One region of the Beijerinckia sp. 28-YEA-48 genome, then DNA from elsewhere that is predicted to be linked to it. Evidence: riboswitches for the same ligand, from Rfam matches in the RefSeq annotation. Region 1 holds a riboswitch; each other region holds the start of a gene.
What was found. A riboswitch is a leader RNA that binds a small molecule or an ion and turns the genes downstream of it on or off. The one in region 1 is predicted to bind S-adenosylmethionine.
Positions count from the first base shown of each region.

Region 2: another riboswitch for S-adenosylmethionine. It lies ahead of BLW50_RS18560 (O-succinylhomoserine sulfhydrylase); the one in region 1 lies ahead of metA (homoserine O-succinyltransferase).
Region 3: another riboswitch for S-adenosylmethionine. It lies ahead of BLW50_RS19785 (aliphatic sulfonate ABC transporter substrate-binding protein); the one in region 1 lies ahead of metA (homoserine O-succinyltransferase).

Region 1 covers NZ_FNSI01000001.1:371,879-377,849, reverse strand. The annotation lists gene BLW50_RS01700 (DoxX family protein) at 1-307, shown strand, start outside; gene BLW50_RS01695 (DoxX family protein) at 323-721, shown strand; gene BLW50_RS01690 (VOC family protein) at 995-1,417, opposite strand; SAM-I-IV-variant riboswitch at 1,620-1,724, shown strand; gene metA (homoserine O-succinyltransferase) at 1,768-2,691, shown strand; gene BLW50_RS01680 (hypothetical protein) at 2,736-3,203, shown strand; gene BLW50_RS01675 (hypothetical protein) at 3,353-4,132, shown strand; gene BLW50_RS30180 (hypothetical protein) at 4,293-4,667, shown strand; gene BLW50_RS01665 (NCS2 family permease) at 4,795-5,971, shown strand, end outside.
Region 2 covers NZ_FNSI01000001.1:3,973,664-3,979,634, forward strand. The annotation lists gene phoU (phosphate signaling complex protein PhoU) at 8-730, shown strand; gene phoB (phosphate regulon transcriptional regulator PhoB) at 777-1,505, shown strand; gene BLW50_RS18550 (GcrA family cell cycle regulator) at 1,581-2,126, opposite strand; gene BLW50_RS18560 (O-succinylhomoserine sulfhydrylase) at 2,515-3,708, opposite strand; SAM riboswitch at 3,784-3,862, opposite strand; gene BLW50_RS18565 (2'-deoxycytidine 5'-triphosphate deaminase) at 3,917-5,008, shown strand; gene BLW50_RS18570 (Pr6Pr family membrane protein) at 5,066-5,683, opposite strand; gene BLW50_RS18575 (MBL fold metallo-hydrolase) at 5,868-5,971, shown strand, end outside.
Region 3 covers NZ_FNSI01000001.1:4,221,186-4,227,156, forward strand. The annotation lists gene BLW50_RS19765 (DUF5996 family protein) at 1-651, opposite strand, end outside; gene BLW50_RS19770 (OsmC family protein) at 757-1,266, opposite strand; gene BLW50_RS19775 (ABC transporter ATP-binding protein) at 1,284-2,066, opposite strand; gene BLW50_RS19780 (ABC transporter permease) at 2,071-2,853, opposite strand; gene BLW50_RS19785 (aliphatic sulfonate ABC transporter substrate-binding protein) at 2,926-3,906, opposite strand; SAM riboswitch at 3,935-4,013, opposite strand; gene BLW50_RS19790 (bifunctional helix-turn-helix domain-containing protein/methylated-DNA--[protein]-cysteine S-methyltransferase) at 4,092-5,054, opposite strand; gene BLW50_RS19795 (DUF2244 domain-containing protein) at 5,134-5,631, opposite strand; gene nth (endonuclease III) at 5,673-5,971, shown strand, end outside.

The DNA of each region.
Region 1 (5,971 bases):
CGTGGGCGCCGGCGTGGCCAAGCTCTACGGCACCGCTGATATGGTGCAATTGTTCGCCACCATCGGCATCGGCCAATGGCTGCGCTATTTCACCGGAGCGATGGAAATCGTCATCGGATTGACGCTGCTGTATCCGGCGACCGTCGGCCTTGGCGCCCTGCTCGGCGCCATCACCATGGCCTTCGCGACCCTCGCCAACGTATCCATCGGCCATGACCCCATCCATTCGACGGTGATCGCCATTGCCTTCCTCGCTATCGCCTGGGAGAGGCGCAGCCAGCTCGTCGCGCTGGCGGACGGCGTCTGAGTGGGGACAGCAGTCATGTCATTGCCTGTCGCCGCCCCGGCGCCTGCCGGCCGCTGGAAAACGATCTCGCTGCGATTTCTTGAACTCGCACTCGCCCTCTGGCTCGTCAGCGACGGGCTCGCCAAGCTCTATGGCGCCGGTCAGTCCGTGCAGATCTTCGATATAATCGGCGCCGGACAATGGTTCCGCGTCGTGACCGGGCTCCTCGAACTCACGGCAGCAGGACTGCTCGTCACACGCGGAATGGCAGCTTTCGGCGCCATCCTTGCTGCGGCCATCATGATCGGCGCCACATCCGCCAATCTTCTAGTTCTCGATCACGACGCCCTTCATGCGCTCGTCCCAGCGCTGATCTTTCTCATCCTCGCCTGGATCAAACGCGGCGAGTTGTTCTCGGCTTTCACTCACGCCTGACTGTGAACACGATGCCCCATGAGCATGGAGCAAAACAATGAACGAGGGGCAGACCGCATTGATGTTCGCACGCGAACACACTGCCTCAACTTGACGAGTTGGTTGCGCATGTTGGTTGATACGCCGCCGTCCCGTTAGATCCGATGCCGCTTCCAAATTGTCCATCTGGAAGCTCCCCGCCAGGCAATCGCTCTAACACGTATCGGCTATCGACAGAACGTTTCGCGACCTGGCAGGTGAGTGGCTGAAAGGCCGCTCACCTGCCGCTTCTTCTCAGATGCCGAAGGTTACATGCCCTTGCGCATCAATCGTCCAGGCCGGATTGAACGCGATCTCCCAGGCATGATCGTCGGGATCAGCCACATAGCCGCGAAAGCCGCCATGGGGCGGAGCATCGGCGGGGCAGATGATACGCCCCCCGGCCAGCGCCAACCGGTCCATGGTCGCCAGCACCGCTGCCTCGCTCCCCACATTATGAGCCAATGAATAAGCACCAGCCGCTGTCGCCAACGACCGGCCCATATCAGCTTCAAGAGAGGGTTTGAGGAAACAGCCCAGTACGAGACCATTCATCTGATAGAAGACGATCTCTTGGTTCTCGAAGACCGGCGACCAACCGAAACCTTCGCCGTAGAAACGCTTCGAGCGCGCCAGATCGGCGACGCCAAGCGTAATGATCGAAATCTGCTGTTGCATACCCAAGTCCTTTCATGCGCCGGCGCCCCATGCACCAGCGGAAAAGTCTCGGGGCTCAACGCCGAAGCGACGGCCAGGACCCACTTGCGTGGGGATCGGGCTAACCGCACCGATCTCTCCTTTTTCGACCGTCGCCTTTTACTGAAACACAGCCCGCCCTGCAACGGCAGTTGAAATCACCCCGACGATCCGTCTAAAATAGCGGCCGCATCAAGAGTTGGGGCGAGCCCAACGCCAACCTGCTGACCGAGCAAGGTGGCCTCTCTGAAGGGAGGATGTGGCCGAACCGGCAATCAAACGGATCAAGCCACCGCGTCTGTCTCGCCCTGGAGTGAAGGACCTACGCGGTAATGCCGATCAAAATTCCCGATGACTTGCCTGCCTATGACACATTGAACGCCGAGGGCGTTATGGTCATGCGTGAGACAGATGCGGTGCGCCAGGACATCCGTCCGATGCGCATCGGGCTGCTCAATCTAATGCCCAACAAGATCCGCACCGAAACGCAGATCGCCCGCCTCCTGGCGGCAACGCCCCTGCAGGTGGAACTCACCTTGGTGCGGATGACCGATCATATCGCCCGCAACACGCCAGCCGATCACATGCGCGCCTTCTATCGCCCGTGGAGTGAAATGCAGTCCGACCGTTTTGATGGCTTTCTGATTACCGGTGCCCCGGTGGAGCGGATGCCCTTTGAAGAAGTCGGCTATTGGGAAGAGTTACAGCTCGTCCTCGACTGGACGCAGACCCACGTGCATCGCACTTTCACCATCTGCTGGGGCGCCCAGGCGGCCGTTCACCATTTCCATGGCATGCCCAAACACGCGCTGTCGCAGAAGGCTTTCGGCGTCTACAGGCAGCGGAACTTGATCCCGTCTTCTCCCTTCATGCGTGGCTTCTCCGACGATTTCTCCGTGCCAGTGTCGCGCTGGACCGAAACGCGCAGCGCCGATATCCCACTTGGCAGTGGCCTCACGGTTTTGGCAGACAGCGAAGAGACCGGCCTGTGCCTGCTCGACGATCCGCAGCGCCGCACCCTGCATATGTTCAACCACGTCGAATATGACTCGGTCTCACTGGCCGAGGAATATGCACGTGACATCGAAAACGGCATGCAATTGCCGAGCAATTATTTTCCAGATAACGACCCGCAGAGCCAACCCAAGAACCGCTGGCGCAGCCATGCCCATCTGCTGTTTGGCAACTGGATCAATGAAATCTACCAAACAACGCCTTTCGATGTCGCTCGCATCGGCAGCGCGTCATATTTCTGACATCCAGATCGCGATCCAATGCCCCTTTTCGACAGGGAAATCGCATGGCGCTTCTGTTCAACGACCAGCTGATGGCGGACTATCACCAGTTCTATCTGGCGGACGCCGCCATCGCGCTAGATATGCCGACGGACTATAGCGAGACCACCCTGAGGGCACGCATGCTCATCGGCAACGGCATGCTGATCGCCATGACGGAGCGCAACATGCCTGTCCCGGTGCGTGTGGAATCACATGACATCCCGCCAATCATCGACATCGCAGCAGCCGACCACGTTGTCATCGGCAGTCTGCATACGTCCGGAGAAATCGTTCTTGCCGGCCTGACCGACCATCTCCCCACCGCGCCACGTTTACAGGTCCCGCCCGGCGACTTGCGCGTGATGGTTGTCTCCACTGGTCTTGGCACTCTCAGCACCGATGGCCTCACCGGCGACGATCGCTATACGCTCCATTTATGGCCGGGGCCGGTTCAAGATGTCACGGTCCTACGCCAATGGGACGTGCGTTGAAGCAACAAATATTACCCCGACGTATTTTATCGGTACCGACTGTTCTATCTCCGGTTCGCCTAACAGTAAGGCGGAACTTCGCCAGCCCGCCTGCGTTCTAACATCGACGTCCTCCTGACATTGCTCATGCCGGGTTGCCGATGTTTATGATGAAACGATCTTTGTTGCTCAGCCACAGCTTTTCGGGGTGCCTTCTGGCGGTGTTTCTCGTCTGCTCGCCCGCAGGAGCTGCCGCCCCGCCGGATGCGGCACAGAAGACCGATGCGCTCTATGAAAAATTCGAGCAGTTGATCAAAACCCGCCGCGCCGAAGGAGGCATGCCTAGGCTCGAAACGCCCTCCGACGCCGAACTGCTCAATGCCTTCTGGAACCCAGCGATTATCGGGCAAGCCCCTTATGGCGCCGCCGACAGCGAGGCTCTGGTGGCCATTTTAGCGCGGCAGCGCAGCATCCTCGGCGCTTATGTTTTCTTCACGCGGGATAACTCGGAACGCGCGAAACTCGCTGAAAATATCATCACTTTTCAGAACGAAATCGTCCGTGCCCAGATCGTCCAATTGAAGATCGTCGGCGCCCTGGCAGCCGTCGCCACCGATATCAGCATGCTGATTCAGGATCGGCAGATGGACGACGTCAAACGCTTCGGCGTTTCCTCGTTCAAGGTCGGCTACGCACCGTTTCTGATGAACGTTAATGAGATTATTGCCATGCCGCACCTCCAGGCCGCCAATCGTTCAGCGCTCGCCAAAACCCTGGCGGAAAATATGCCGTTGATCGCGCCGGCCCTGTCCCAGAGCGACCGCCTCAGGATCGCCACCCAGCTCAAAACGTCTCAAGTCTTGCTGCCTCCTGCCGACCGCCCGGAAATCGACAGTGCGATCGAGCAGTTTCTTTCCCAGCCTTGCACCGGCGTTTGCGCCATGCGCTGAGGTGCGCGCATTTAAATCAATCTATACTTGATATTTAGATTGACCGATATCAAGCTATAATTAATATCCGTAAGTCGCGAATCTGGCGCGACAGGCGGAGAATGAAATGGCTCCAAGGCAGGAACGGGATGCAGCGGAACCTCTCGCCCTAGATGCTACGATGTCTGCCCCTACCTTACCCAAGCGCGACCTCGAACGATTTATCTTTGTCATCCAGGCCGACCGCCTCGGCCATATCAGTGTCACCGAATTCGACTGCCACGCCACCCAAGCGGAAATCGCCCAGGCACTCTGTGACAGCGACCTGCCAGATTGCCCTGTGTTACATGTGTTGGAAGGCCATATCGGTGACCTGCTGCGCGACGTCACCGAGGACGTGGCCCGCGAAATCGAACGGATGGCCGAACGTGCCGTGAAGGATCGCTGGAGAATTCAGAATTGCGCCGCCCAATTGCTACGCCGTTTCGATCTGTTCGACCTGAACGAACACCATGACACGATCGAGTACCTCAACGAACCACTACCCGTCGGCTGAGCATTCTTCAGGATAGATCGGACTACGAATCCTCACAGACAGGCTCCCAAGACCGCCCGATATGCCCTCCCCGCTTGCGCTTACCCTCGATCCGCCCACAATAGTGGTGCTCATCGGAGAAGCTGCGATGTCATCTTCGGAAACCGTCGTCGTCGATACGCCCCCGCCTGAAACATCGCGAGGCTGGCTCGATCGATATTTCTCCCTGAGCGCGCGTCAGTCGAACCTGCGCACCGAAACCCTGGCCGGCATCACGTCTTTCTTGGCCGCCGCCTATCTGCTGATTGTCATTCCCTCCCTGCTTTCGACAGGTGGGATGGACCGCGCCGCAGCGACAACAGCAACAATGATCGTCTTCGTGTTCGGCTGCATCCTCATGGGGCTCTACGCCAACCTGCCGTTTATCGTCGGCCCCGGCATTGGCGGTTCGGCTATCCTGGGCGTCACGCTCGCCGCCACCGAACATGTGCCCTGGCAGACCGGGCTGGGCATCGCCTGCATCTCGGGCGTGCTTTTCCTGATCCTCACATTAGCTGGCGCGCGCGGCCTCATCGTCCAGCTCATTCCCACCCAGATCAAGCTCGGCCTCGGCGCCTCAATCGGCCTGTTCATCGCCATGTTGGGGTTTCGCAACGCTGGCATCGTCGTCGCCAACGCCCAAACCAATGCCTTGGCGCTCGGCGATTTTTCCAAACCCGGCACAATTCTAGCCCTGATCGGCCTCGCCGCCTCCGTGACCCTGCAAGCCATGAAAATACCCGGGGCCATTCTTTGGGCCATATTGATCGCCGCCCTCGCCGGCGTACCACTCGGCGTCACGAAAGTGCCCAATGCCTTCATCACCTGGCCGCATGATTTCATGCCGGTGGCTTTCCAGGTCGATATTTGGGGAGCACTCACCCTATCAGCCATCCCCTATCTCTTCGCCTTCTTCGCCTCCGAATTCTTCTCCACCATGGGCACGACCCTGGCGATCGGCGGCAAGGCTGGCTTGCTCGATGAACACGGCGACCTCCCCGACATCAATCGCCCTTTCCTGGTCGACTCCATTGCCGCGACGCTCGGCCCTTGGATGGGAATTCCAGCCATGACGGCACTGGTGGAATCGGCTGCCGGCGTAGAGGTGGGAGGCCGCACCGGGCTCTCGTCCATCGCTGCGGCCGTCATGTTCGCCCTGATGCTTCTGTTCGTCCCCATCGCTTTGGCCATTCCGAAGGAAGCGACGGCGCCGGCTCTGGTGCTCATCGGTCTCTCCATGTTCAGCACCATCAGGCTTACGCATTTCGACGATTTTACCGACTCTC
Region 2 (5,971 bases), 3.6 Mb from region 1:
GATTATGATGACCACCGACCAACACACCGTAAAAGCCTATGACGAGGAGCTGCACTTCATCGGCAGCCGCCTCGCCGAAATGGGCGGGATCGCGGAGAAAATGCTTTATGACGCGATCGACGCGCTCTCGCGCCTCGATGCGGACCTGGCTCGCCGCACCATCGAACGCGACCCGAAGCTCGACGCCTTGCAGCGCGAGATCGAGGAGAAAGCCGTTCTCACTATCGCGCGGCGCCAGCCCATGGCTGTCGATCTGCGCGAACTCGTCGCCGCCATCCATATCGCTAGCGATCTGGAGCGTGTCGGCGATCTCTGCAAGAACATCGCCAAGCGGACAGCGAAGATTTCCGGCGATATGCGCGTGCCGCGCACGCTGGTCGGCCTCAAGCATATGGCCGATATCGCCGCCATCCAGCTGAAGAACGTTCTCGATGCCTATGCGCAAAAGAACGTGGCGCAGGCCGATGAAGTGTGGCGCCGCGATGCCGATGTCGATGCGCTGGAAGACTCCGTCTTCCGCGATCTTCTCACCTTCATGATGGAAGATCCGCGCAACATTTCGTTCTGCACCCATCTGCTGTTCTGTTCGAAGAACATCGAACGGATCGGCGATCACGCGACGAATATCGCAGAGACCGTGCATTACCTCGTCACCGGCGAACCGCTGCCGGTGGAGCGGCCCAAGGGTGGATCATCGGGCCTTGAACCTCAAGCAGCGGCAGCAAAGTAGAGGCTGATCCATGCAGACTTTCACGAATGAATCGAAACCCGTGTCAGTGAGTGACAGGCGTCCACGCAACGAGGCGACGGCCCCGCGCATCCTCATCGTTGAGGATGAGCCAGCCATCGCGCTGCTGCTTGCCTACAATCTGGAGGCGGCTGGATTCACCGTGGAGCGGATTGAACGGGGCGACGAGGCGGAAATCCGCCTCGCCGAAGAAGTGCCCGACCTTCTGATCCTCGACTGGATGCTTCCGGGGGTCTCGGGCCTCGAAATCTGCCGCAGGCTGCGGGCGCGCGAGATCACCAAGGGCCTACCGGTGATCATGCTCACCGCCCGTGGCGAGGAGCAGGAACGGATACGCGGCCTTTCGGTCGGCGCCGACGACTATGTGGTCAAGCCGTTCTCGGTGCCCGAGCTGATGGCGCGGGTGCATGCCTTGTTGCGTCGCTCGCGGCCGGAACGCATCGCCACCAAGCTGCAGCGCGGACCGATCGAGCTCGATCGCGAAACACGGCGCGTCCATCGCAACGGCCGCGAATTGCATCTGGGTCCGACCGAATTCCGGCTGCTTGAACATCTGATGGAAAAGCCCGGCCGCGTCTTCTCGCGCGCGCAATTGCTCGATGCCGTCTGGGGCCTGTCGATCGACATCGACGAGCGCACGGTCGACGTGCATATCGGCCGCCTGCGCAAGGCGATCAGCCGCGGGCGCGAGCGCGATCCGCTGCGCACCGTGCGCGGCGCCGGTTATTCCTTCGACGAAACCTTCGAGCGGGAATAGTCGGCCAGCACATTCGAAAAGAAAAAGGCGTGTGATTGAATCACACGCCTTTAAATTTTTCAGGCCGTCAGTTTCTCAGGAAGGCCGCATCAACATCTGCGGGTTCTTGGAACGATCGCGACGGCGATCCTGCGCCGGCTGATAGGCCATGCGCGAATGATAGGGGCAATAGGTCGCGCCGGGATCGGACTTGCCGCCGCAATAGCGGAATTCCGACGTCGCCGGATCGCCCAGCGGCCAGCGACACATGGACTCCTTGAGCTCCATGATCGTCACGCGCTCGGACATCGGCAGCACGACTTCCTCAATCGTCTTCAGCACCGGCGCTTCATAAGCGCGCGGGGCGAAGGCCAATGCGGTATTACCACGCACCATTCCACCACCCATCGAACTCGATCTCTGAACCGCCGCAGGCCGATGGACACGCGGCTGCGAAACGCGCGGGCGCGCCACCGTCGTGGACGGCGCTTTGACGCGACCGGACAATCCCAGCCGATGCACTTTGCCGATCACGGCATTACGCGTGATGCCGTTGCCGATCTCGGCGGCAATCTGACTTGCGCTATGACCATCCGACCAAAGTTTACGGAGCGTCTCAACGCGCTCATCGGTCCAGGACATTCTCTTCTCCTAAATCCGTTGCCGTGAATCCGTCTGGTTCGCCCCCCGGTTGAGCCGGTGAGCGATTGACGCATGTCACGCTTGCTGAAAGGTCCGCCGCACGAAATGTCGTAGTAGACAGCCCGGAATCTACACTAGCCGTAGAATCGCGCGCAAGAGTCCGGCTTCAATGTTCATGTGGGTGAAATCCGTTTTCCCCAAGCCCTTCGAGGTTTTCGAGCATCCCCGCGCCAGCGGCGGCGGCATCAACTCCATGCAAACATTGGATTTGCCGACGCGGGATAGAAAGCGCTGGGGCACGCGGACAAGCGCATACTTATCCACTGCCTTCACGCTCGGCGGGACCCTAAACCGCAACTGTGGCGGGTTTTTGTATGGGGTTACCGCCTCAAACGGCGTCAACGCCGGTCTGGAAATCCTCGATGATGTCTTCGATGTCTTCGAGGCCGATGGACAGGCGCAGCATGCCTTCACCGATCCCCATCGCCTCACGATCAGCTTGCGGCAGACGCTGATGCGTGGTCGTTGCCGGGTGCGTCACGATGCTCTTGGCGTCGCCAAGATTGTTGGAGATCTTGATGATGGAAAAGGCATTGGCCATGCGGAAGGCCGCTTCCTTGCCGCCCTTCACGTCCACCACCACCACGGTGCCGCCACCCGACATCTGGCGCATGGCCAGTTCGTGCTGCGGATGGTCCTTGCGCGAGGGGTAAAGCACGTAATTGATGGCGCTCTGCTCGGCGAGGAAGTCGGCGACGCGCTCGGCGTTGCGCATCTGCTGGGTAACGCGCAGCGGCAGGGTTTCGAGCGATTTCAGCATCACCCAGGCGTTGAACGGCGACATGGCCGGGCCGGTCTGACGCAGGAAATTGTGAATGTGCGCCTGGATGAAGGCTTCCGAGGCGAGAATGCAACCGCCGAGCACCCGGCCCTGGCCATCGACATGCTTGGTGGCTGAATAGACAACGCAATCGGCGCCAAGTTGCAGCGGGCTCTGCAGAATGGGTGTGGCGAACACATTGTCGACGACGAGCGTGGCACCGGCATCATGGGCGATCTTGGCCACGGCGGTGATGTCGATGACCTCGAGCTGCGGGTTGGTCGGGCTCTCGAGGAAGAAGGTCTTGGTGTTGGGGCGGACAGCGGCGCGCCATTGCGCGAGATCGGTGCCGTCCACCAAGGTACAGGCGACGCCGAAACGCGGCATCAGATCCTCGACGACGTAGCGGCAGGAGCCAAACAGCGCCTTGGCGGCGACGATATGGTCGCCCGCCTTCAGCTGACCGACGATGGCGGCTGTGACGGCCGCCATGCCCGTGGCGGTGGCGCGGGCTGATTCAGCGCCTTCCAGCAGGGCCATACGCTGCTCGAACATGGCGACGGTCGGATTGGAGAAGCGCGAATACATGAAACCGGGCTCGTCGCCCTTGAAGCGCCGTTCGGCACTTTCCATGCTCTCGTAGGCATAGCCCTGGGTCAGGAACATGGCTTCGGACATTTCGCCGAACTGCGAGCGCAGGGTGCCACCATGAACCAGGCGGGTGGCGGGGCGCAGATCGCGCAGCGACTTGTTCTTGCTCATCTTCTTTTCTCCACGCCCAGAGCGGACCGCCGCCCAAAACAAAACCCGGCCCATTCGAGCCGGGCGCACAGAATTTGGAGTGCGGACACGACCCCTTAGCCCCTTATTTTACGTGGCGGCAAGCCGGTCGGCCCAAATGACCACGATACTTGTGGTCTAGCGCAGTGGCCGACTTGGCGTCAACCGAGCCATCGGCTAGGCCAAGGGCATGAGCCAGAACCGCGGCATTTTGCCAGCCCACGAGATCGAGGCCCTGCATGGCGCGGGTGCCATCCGCACCGCCGCCCCTTTCGCGGCCGGACAGGTGCAACCAGCGAGCCTGGATTTACGGCTTGGCAGCCGGGCCTGGCGCATGCGCGCCAGCTTCCTGCCGGGGCCGGAGCGGCCGGTCAGCGAGCGGATCGCCACGCTCGCCCTGCATGAAATCGACCTGACCCAAGGCGCGGTGCTGGAGACGGGCTGCGTCTATATCGCCGAGCTGATGGAAGGCTTGGCGCTGCCGGCCGATATCGCCGCTTCCGCCAATCCGAAGAGCTCTACCGGCCGGATCGACGTGTTCACCCGCGTCATCGCTGATCGGGCCCATGAATTCGACCAGATCGAACCGGGCTACAGCGGCAAGCTCTATGCCGAGATTTCGCCGCGCACCTTCCCCGTGCTGGTGCGCAGCGGCTCACGCCTGTCGCAGATCCGCTTCCGGCGCGGCCAGGCGCGGCTCGACGACCAGGGCCATCTGGAGCTGCACCGGCGCGAAAAACTGGTGACCTCGGCCGAACCGTCGATCTCGGGCGGCGTCGCCGTGTCGGTTGATCTGGCGGGCTTTGACGGCTCCACGCTCATCGGCTACCGCGCCAAACGGCACACCGGGCTGATCGATGTCGACAAGCCGGCCGCCCATACCATGCTCGACTTCTGGGAGCCCATTCACCGGCACGGCCGCGCCGATCTGGTGCTCGACCCCGGCGAATTCTACATTCTGGCCTCCAAGGAAGCGGTGCGCGTACCGCCCGACCACGCCGCCGAGATGACGCCCTTCGATCCGTTGGTCGGCGAATTCCGCGTGCACTATGCAGGCTTCTTCGATCCGGGCTTTGGCGCCGCGGAAGCTGGTGGCGAAGGGGCACGCGCCGTGCTCGAAGTGCGCTCGCACGACGTGCCGTTCATTCTCGAAGACGGCCAGATCGTCGGACGGTTGGTCTATGAAAAGATGACCGAAACACCGCGCACGCTCTATGGCGCCGACCTGAAATCAAACTATCAGGCGCAAGGCCTCAAGCTGTCGAAACACTTCAAGGCGTAGCGCTTTTGTTCTGACGCATTTTCTTCACGCGAACCGGCACCACTTCGCTTGAAAATGCTATCGGCTCTGGCTCAACCGTCGGTCGAGCCACAACATCACGTAACCGCCGATGACAAAACCCAATGCCATCAGCACGGCGTTGATCGTGGTCTGCGTCCAGCCGATCGCGCCGACATCCATGAACGGATAGGGATAGCGGCCATCGAAGGCGGCGCGCGTGATGGCGTAGACGAAATAGGCCAGCGGCAGCAGGCTCCACAGCCAGGGATCGACGCGCCGCAATTCGCCCTTGGGCGCGAAGACCAGCCAGAACGCGGGCACCAGGATCGGCGTGACGTGGTGCAGCAACAGATCCGCGAGCTTCGCGCCACCGCTCAATTCAACGAGGCCGCGCAGCAGCAGCATGTAGACGACACCGACGAACAGGATCGCCAGGGTGATGCAACCAAGTAGGCTCGCGGCCATCCGTTCCAGCAAGCGCAGGGCGACACCGGTGAAGAAAATCGCCACGAGCAGATTGGCGATGACGGTGAAAAAGCGCAGCATCACCCAGATCGCCAGGGGCACCGAGCCGCTCAACTCGCTCGATGCTTGAAGCTGCACGGCCAAGCCGACCCAGGCGATGAGCGCGATAACGACAGCAGCGAGACGCGCGGATTTGGATATCGTCTGCATTGACCCTCCGCCTGTCGATTCAAAGCCCTGCCTGCTCCACGCTATCGTACTGGCCAAAAACGGAAAATTCAAAACAGTTTCAACTGCTCATACGGCGACCGGCGCCCCTGGCCGGACACTCATGATCGGCATAACTTGGGGGCCTTCCATTCAGGCTGGAAGATCAAATGTGAAAGCCCATCCCATGACATTACGACTGAGTGTTTTCATCCGCTGCACCGCTTTCGCGATGGTGGTGTTTGCCGGAACGGGTGCGATGGCGGCGGACCCGCCTCAGAATACGATGCG
Region 3 (5,971 bases), 3.8 Mb from region 1:
CGACACTTCATGCGAATAGGCTTCGCGTGTGACCGCGTCGGACAGATAGGGCACGCCACCAGGATGCGGCGGCGCCTTCCGGCCAGAGAAGCGCGTCACCGCCAGGTCGAAACTACCCCAAAAGAAATGCACCGGGCTGACCTTGCCGATGAAGCTGGTGCGGAAACGGGCAAGTACCTCCTGCGTCGACAACAAGATGCGCCAGAAGCGATGCGCATAATCGCGATCGTAGGCGGCGTGAATGCGATCCTGATCGAAGGGAATGCAATCGGCCAACTCGCACGGCATGGTGCGAATATCCATGGCGAGCCCGAGCTCGGAGAAGGCGACCTCGACCTCTTCGTAAAATTCCGCGACCGATTTTGGCGCCAGCATGATCTGACGGCTATGGCCGTCGCTCGTGCGCACCCATAGTAGATGATCGATGAAATCGAAGTCGATCTGAAATTCGCGCGGACCAGGAATGGGCGACGTCGTCAAACCGCGCGCCGTCACATAAAGCGGCACATGCCAGGAGTGGTTCTGCCATGGCGTATACGCCAGGCGGATCTTGCCGATGACCTGGCTCCACAAATGCAGCGTTTCGCAACTGCTCTTCCAGGCGGCATAGGGTAGCTCGGGCCAGTGTTCTGCATTGGCGGCAAGCGACATATCGCTCTCCTTCCGTTCCCGAAGGAAGCCCGCATAATAGCGGGCCCGCGCACTCTGACAGGAGGCGCGGTCACCATCAAGACCAGGACCAGACCTGTGAGGCGTTCAGGCGCGCGCGACGTTGAGCGTCAGTTTCGGCGGCTTGCTCAGGGTCTGGAAGATGACGCAATAGCGCTCGGTGAGCTTGATCAGGGCGTCGATCTTGTCTTGCGGTGCATCGGTGTCGAGATCGAACGACAGTCTGATCTCACGGAAACCAACTGGCGCATCCTTGGCAACGCCGAGCGTGCCGCGAAAATCGAGATCGCCTTCGGCCTTAACCACGCCAGCCTTCAGAGGGATCTCCAGCGCGGTGGCGACCGCCTTCAAGGTGACGCCGGCGCAGGCGACGAGCGCCTCGAGCAGCATGTCGCCTGAACACAGTTCAGCGCCGGAGCCGCCGGTGGCCGGATGCAGGCCAACGACCGCTAAGGCGCGGCCGGTCTCGACCTTACACGCGATCTTCGATTCATCGATCGAGCCTTGCGCCTTCAGCGTGATCAAAGCTGTGTCGGGCGCGTCCTTATACCTGTCTTTGTAGGGCGCCTGCATGGCGCGGAGCGAGGCGGAATCCATGAATGAGCTCCCTAAAATTACCAGGATGCACCCGACGGTGCGGGCATATGCGTTGGTGTGGCATGAAGACTTGCGAGTGAGCCGTCAAGCGCGGCCAGAATGGCGCGCTTGGCCTCGGCAAAATCGTGCGACAGACGATCGCGCGGGCGCGGCGGGTTGATGGCGATATCTTTGAACACCCGGCCAGGACGCGGCTGCATGACGATGGCGCGATCGGCCAGGGCGGCCGCCTCTTCGACGTCGTGGGTGACGAGCAGCAGGGTCGGCCGATGCGCTTCCCACAAGGCCAGCAGATGATCTTGTAGGGACGCACGCGTCAGCGCATCGAGCGCCGAGAAGGGCTCGTCCATGAGTAGCACTTTCGGACGCGCTACCAGCGCACGCACGATAGCAACGCGCTGGGCCTGGCCGCCGGACAGTTCGCGCGGCCAGCGCGGGCCATAGCCGGCTAGGCCGACGCGCAGCAGCGCTTCATCAACGCGCGCATCGCGTTGTGCCTTGGGTAGATGTTCGATGCCGAAGGCGATGTTCTGCGCCACGGTCAGCCAAGGCAGCAGCCGCGGCTCTTGAAAGACGATGCCAACATCGGGATGCGGCGCGACGATGATATCGCCATCGACGGCGACACGACCGCCGCTCGCCTGTTCGAGACCGCTTGCCAAGCGTAGCAATGTGGTCTTGCCGCAGCCAGAGCCGCCGACCAAAGCGACGATCTCGCCGGGCGCAACGCCCATGGTGACATCGGACAAAGCCTGCGTGCCGTTGGCGTAGATTTTGGAGAGGCGATCGAGGGTGAGCATGCGCTTACACCGTCCTCGCGAAGGAATCCTGCCAGGTCAGCAGTGGTTTCGCCGCTAACACGAGCAACCAATCGAGCACTTTGCCGAGCACGGCGAAGCAGAGAATGGCGGCTAGAATCTGTGCTGGCTTACCGAGCTGCTGGCCATCGACGAGCAGATAGCCGAGCCCTTCGGACGCGCCCATGATCTCGGCAGCAACCACGAACATAAAGCCCAGGCCGAGGCCTGAACGCAGCGCCACGATATAGTCAGGCAGGATGGCTGGCAGCAGAATGCGGCGCGCCAATTGCCAGCGCGACAGACGAAAGGCACGGCCGACCTCGACGATCTTGCGATCGACGTTGGCGATGGCGCCCATGACGCCGAGATAGACCGGAAAGAACACGCCGAGCGCGATCAGCGCGATCTTGGAACTCTCGAAAATGCCGAGCCACAGAATGAACAACGGCACCCAGGCGAGCGAAGGAATGGCGCGCAGCGCCTGCAAGGTCGGATCGAGAAAACGCCTGATGGTAGCGGACGAACCGGTCAGAGCGCCCAGCAGGGTTCCCGCCGCCGCGCCAAGGCCGAATCCAAGCGCGACGCGCAGCAAAGTGGCGGTGACATGAATGGCGAGTTCGCCGCTCGCCGCCAATTCCCAGAGCGCGGAGAAGACGCGGCTCGGCGGTGGTAGCAGACGTGCTTCGAAAATGCCGAAACGCGCGGCGATCTCATAGAGAACCGCCGCGCCGACAGGGAGAACGAGACCAAACAGCCAGCGCGGGCTCGGCACCAATGTGCGTTCCACCGGCGCCGACTCGATCTTTTCAAGCGCTCCTGCTTCGCTCAAAGCCAGCACTCCTCCCCCGAATTTTAACCCCTATTGTCCCTTCGGCGCAAAGCTGGTGTCGACCAGGGAGGCGACAGCGGCCTTCACATCGACATCGGGCTTGATGACGCCGGCCTTCTGCAACGCGAGGCCCGCTTCCTGGATCGTCTCGGCGACCTTGCCATCAATGGCGGCGTTGGTGAGATCGGTCCGCTCAAGCTGTTTGGCGATCACGGCTTCCGACAGTTTGGTCTCGGCCACGAGCAACTTGGTCAGTTCGACCTTGTTCTGCAACGCCCACTGGCGCGCTTCCTCATAGACTTGATTGACGCGGCGCACGATGCCGGGGTGCTGCTTGGCGAACTCCTCGCGGGTGTTGAGCACACCCCAGGTGTTGGCGGCGGCATTGCGATAGAACAGTTTCGCGCCGTCTTCGACTTCCGCTTGAGCCATGATGGGATCGAGACCCGCCCACGCATCGACATCCTTGCGGATGAGTGCGGTCTTGCCATCGGGATGCTGCAACAGCACGAGGCGCACGTCCTTTTCCGTCAGCCCGGCGCTGTCGAGCGCACGCACCAGGAAGATGTGCGGATCAGTGCCGCGCGTCACCGCGACCGACTTGCCCTTGAGGTCGGCGATCCTGGTGATGCCGGTGTCGGGCCTGGTGACCAAAGCCGTCCATTCGGGCCGTGAATAGAGGCCGATCGACTTGATGGGATTGCCGTTGATCTTGCCGATCAGAGCGGCCGCGCCGGCGGTCGAACCAAAATCGAGCGAACCGGCGTTGAGAAATTCAAGCGCCTTATTGGAGCCGGCGGAGAAGACCCAGCGGATGGCGATGCCATCGGCGGCGAATTCCTTCTCCAGCAGTTTCTTTTCTTTCAGCACCAGGGAGAGCGGGCTGTAGGTCGCCCAATCGACACGAATCTCCTTGAGCTGCTGCGCAAAGGCCGGCGCGGCCAGCGTCAAAAGAGCCGCGGCCGACAAAACGAGACGACGGGAAAGCTTGGTCGGTGAAAGTGTGGTCATGGCGGTCCTCACAATTGCGCGGACGCGTCCATCAGACCGACCGGCGCTTTAGCTGCATTTTTAACCGCGCCCGCAAGCTGCAAGCTCAAATCGGCGCGTGGATGTTTTATGAGACGAAACGTTCGTTATGTCAAACAAGACATCCAGATATCGGAATAGAATATTTTCACTTATATATTTTGTTCTTATACGATGGAGCCCGCCTGGCCGGCTTCCCAGCCGATGATCGCCCGCTTGCGCGCCAGGCCCCAATGATAACCGGTGAGCGCCCCGCTCGAGCCGAGGACACGGTGGCAAGGCACGACGAAGGAGATCGGATTGCGCCCGACCGCCGCACCGACCGCCCGCGCCGCCTTCGGCTTCTCGAGATGACGGGCGATCGAGCCATAGGTGGTGGCCCGACCGAGTGGGATGCGCAGGAGGGTTTCCCACACCCGCACTTCGAAATCCGTGCCGATCAAGACCACCCGCAGCGGCCGGTCGGCCCGCCATTCAGTGGGATCGAAGGCGCGGCGGACATAAGCGGCGGCCGCCGCATCGTCACGCACATAGGTGGCATTGGGCCAGCGGCGCTGCATGTCGGCGAGTGCGCCCTCGCGGCCGCCCGACGGCTTGCCGTCGGTCCCGGCCGTGCCGGGCCCCGCTTTCTGGTCGACCCAGCCCAGACCCGCCAGACCACGCGGGGTGAACACGGCCAGGGCCTCGCCAAACGGCGAGGTGTGGAAGCCAAAGGTCAGCACCAGCCCCTCGCCACGGGATTTGTATTCGCCAGGCGACATCGCCTCGTGGGTGACGAACAGATCGTGCAGGCGGCCGGGACCGGACAGGCCAACCTCGTAAGCCGTGTCGAGCACCGAGGCCTGATCGAGCAGCAGCCGGCGCGCATGATCGATGGTCAGCGCCTGCAGGAAGGCCATCGGCGTCAGACCGGCCCAACGCTTGAACAGATGGGCGAAATGCGAGGCCGACATGCCGAGATGGCCGGCAATATCCTCGACCGAGGGCTGCGCCTTCCAATGCAGGGTCAGATATTCGATAGCGGCGCGCACGCGGTTGTAATCATTGGACTCCGGCTCGATCTGCACGCTGCCAGGGGCGCGTAGATCGATCGGGCGGGCCGCAATCGGGAGATCGCGTTGCAGGGTCATGATTTAGGTCCTTATGTCAGGCCGTAACATGGCCCGCCGCCAGCGCCCCCGCCACCCGAAAACCGCGATGCTTCGATTTTCAATTGTAGCGCGGCCCGCGCTTGGCCTCCGCCAGGGCGCGCGCCAATTCGTCGGCATATTGCTGGCGCGCCTCCGGCCCGAGCCAGATGGCGACCTCGATGCGCCGGCCGCGCGTCACCAAGGCGATGCGTTCGAGACCAAAATCCTCGTCTTCCTGCCGTTCCAGCCGCACCCACAGCGGATTGAGCCGCCATTCAAGGCGCTGGCCGCGATGGCTGACCCGCTCGATATGCAGGAGCACCGGCGTGACGGTGACATCCTCATAGGCGCGGGCGGCACGGAAATTGGCGCGGAAGGCCAGATAGAAGATCAGGACATCGACGCCCATGAAGCCAGCGACCGGCCAGGCGCCCATGATGACGAACGGCAGGGTGACGCAGAAGGAAAACACTGCGAAGACCATCAGCAAGCGGTGGAAGCCGCGCCGATCGAGCGAACGATGCGGTACGGTGCGGCGTGCGAAAATCTGTGTGTCGCTGGCATGGATCGCGGTCACAACGCTCGCGGCCTCCAATTCCCCTCTAGTATAGGCTGATCATGCCCGCGAAAAAGCCCCTCTCCGCAGCGCCGAAACGACGCCCCTCGAAAGCTCCGGTCGCTAAACCGGCAGGCAAACCAATGGTCCTTGGCAAGAGACCCGCAAAAATTGGCAAAAAGCCGGTCAGCGCTGCGATCATTCACAAAATTTTTGAGCGGCTTCACGACGCCAATCCAGAGCCCAAGGGCGAGCTGGATTATGTGAATGTCTACACTCTGCTGGTCGCCGTCGTCCTGTCCGCCCAGGCCACCGACGTGGGCGTCAACCGCGCCACACGCGGCCTCTTCGCCGTCGCCGA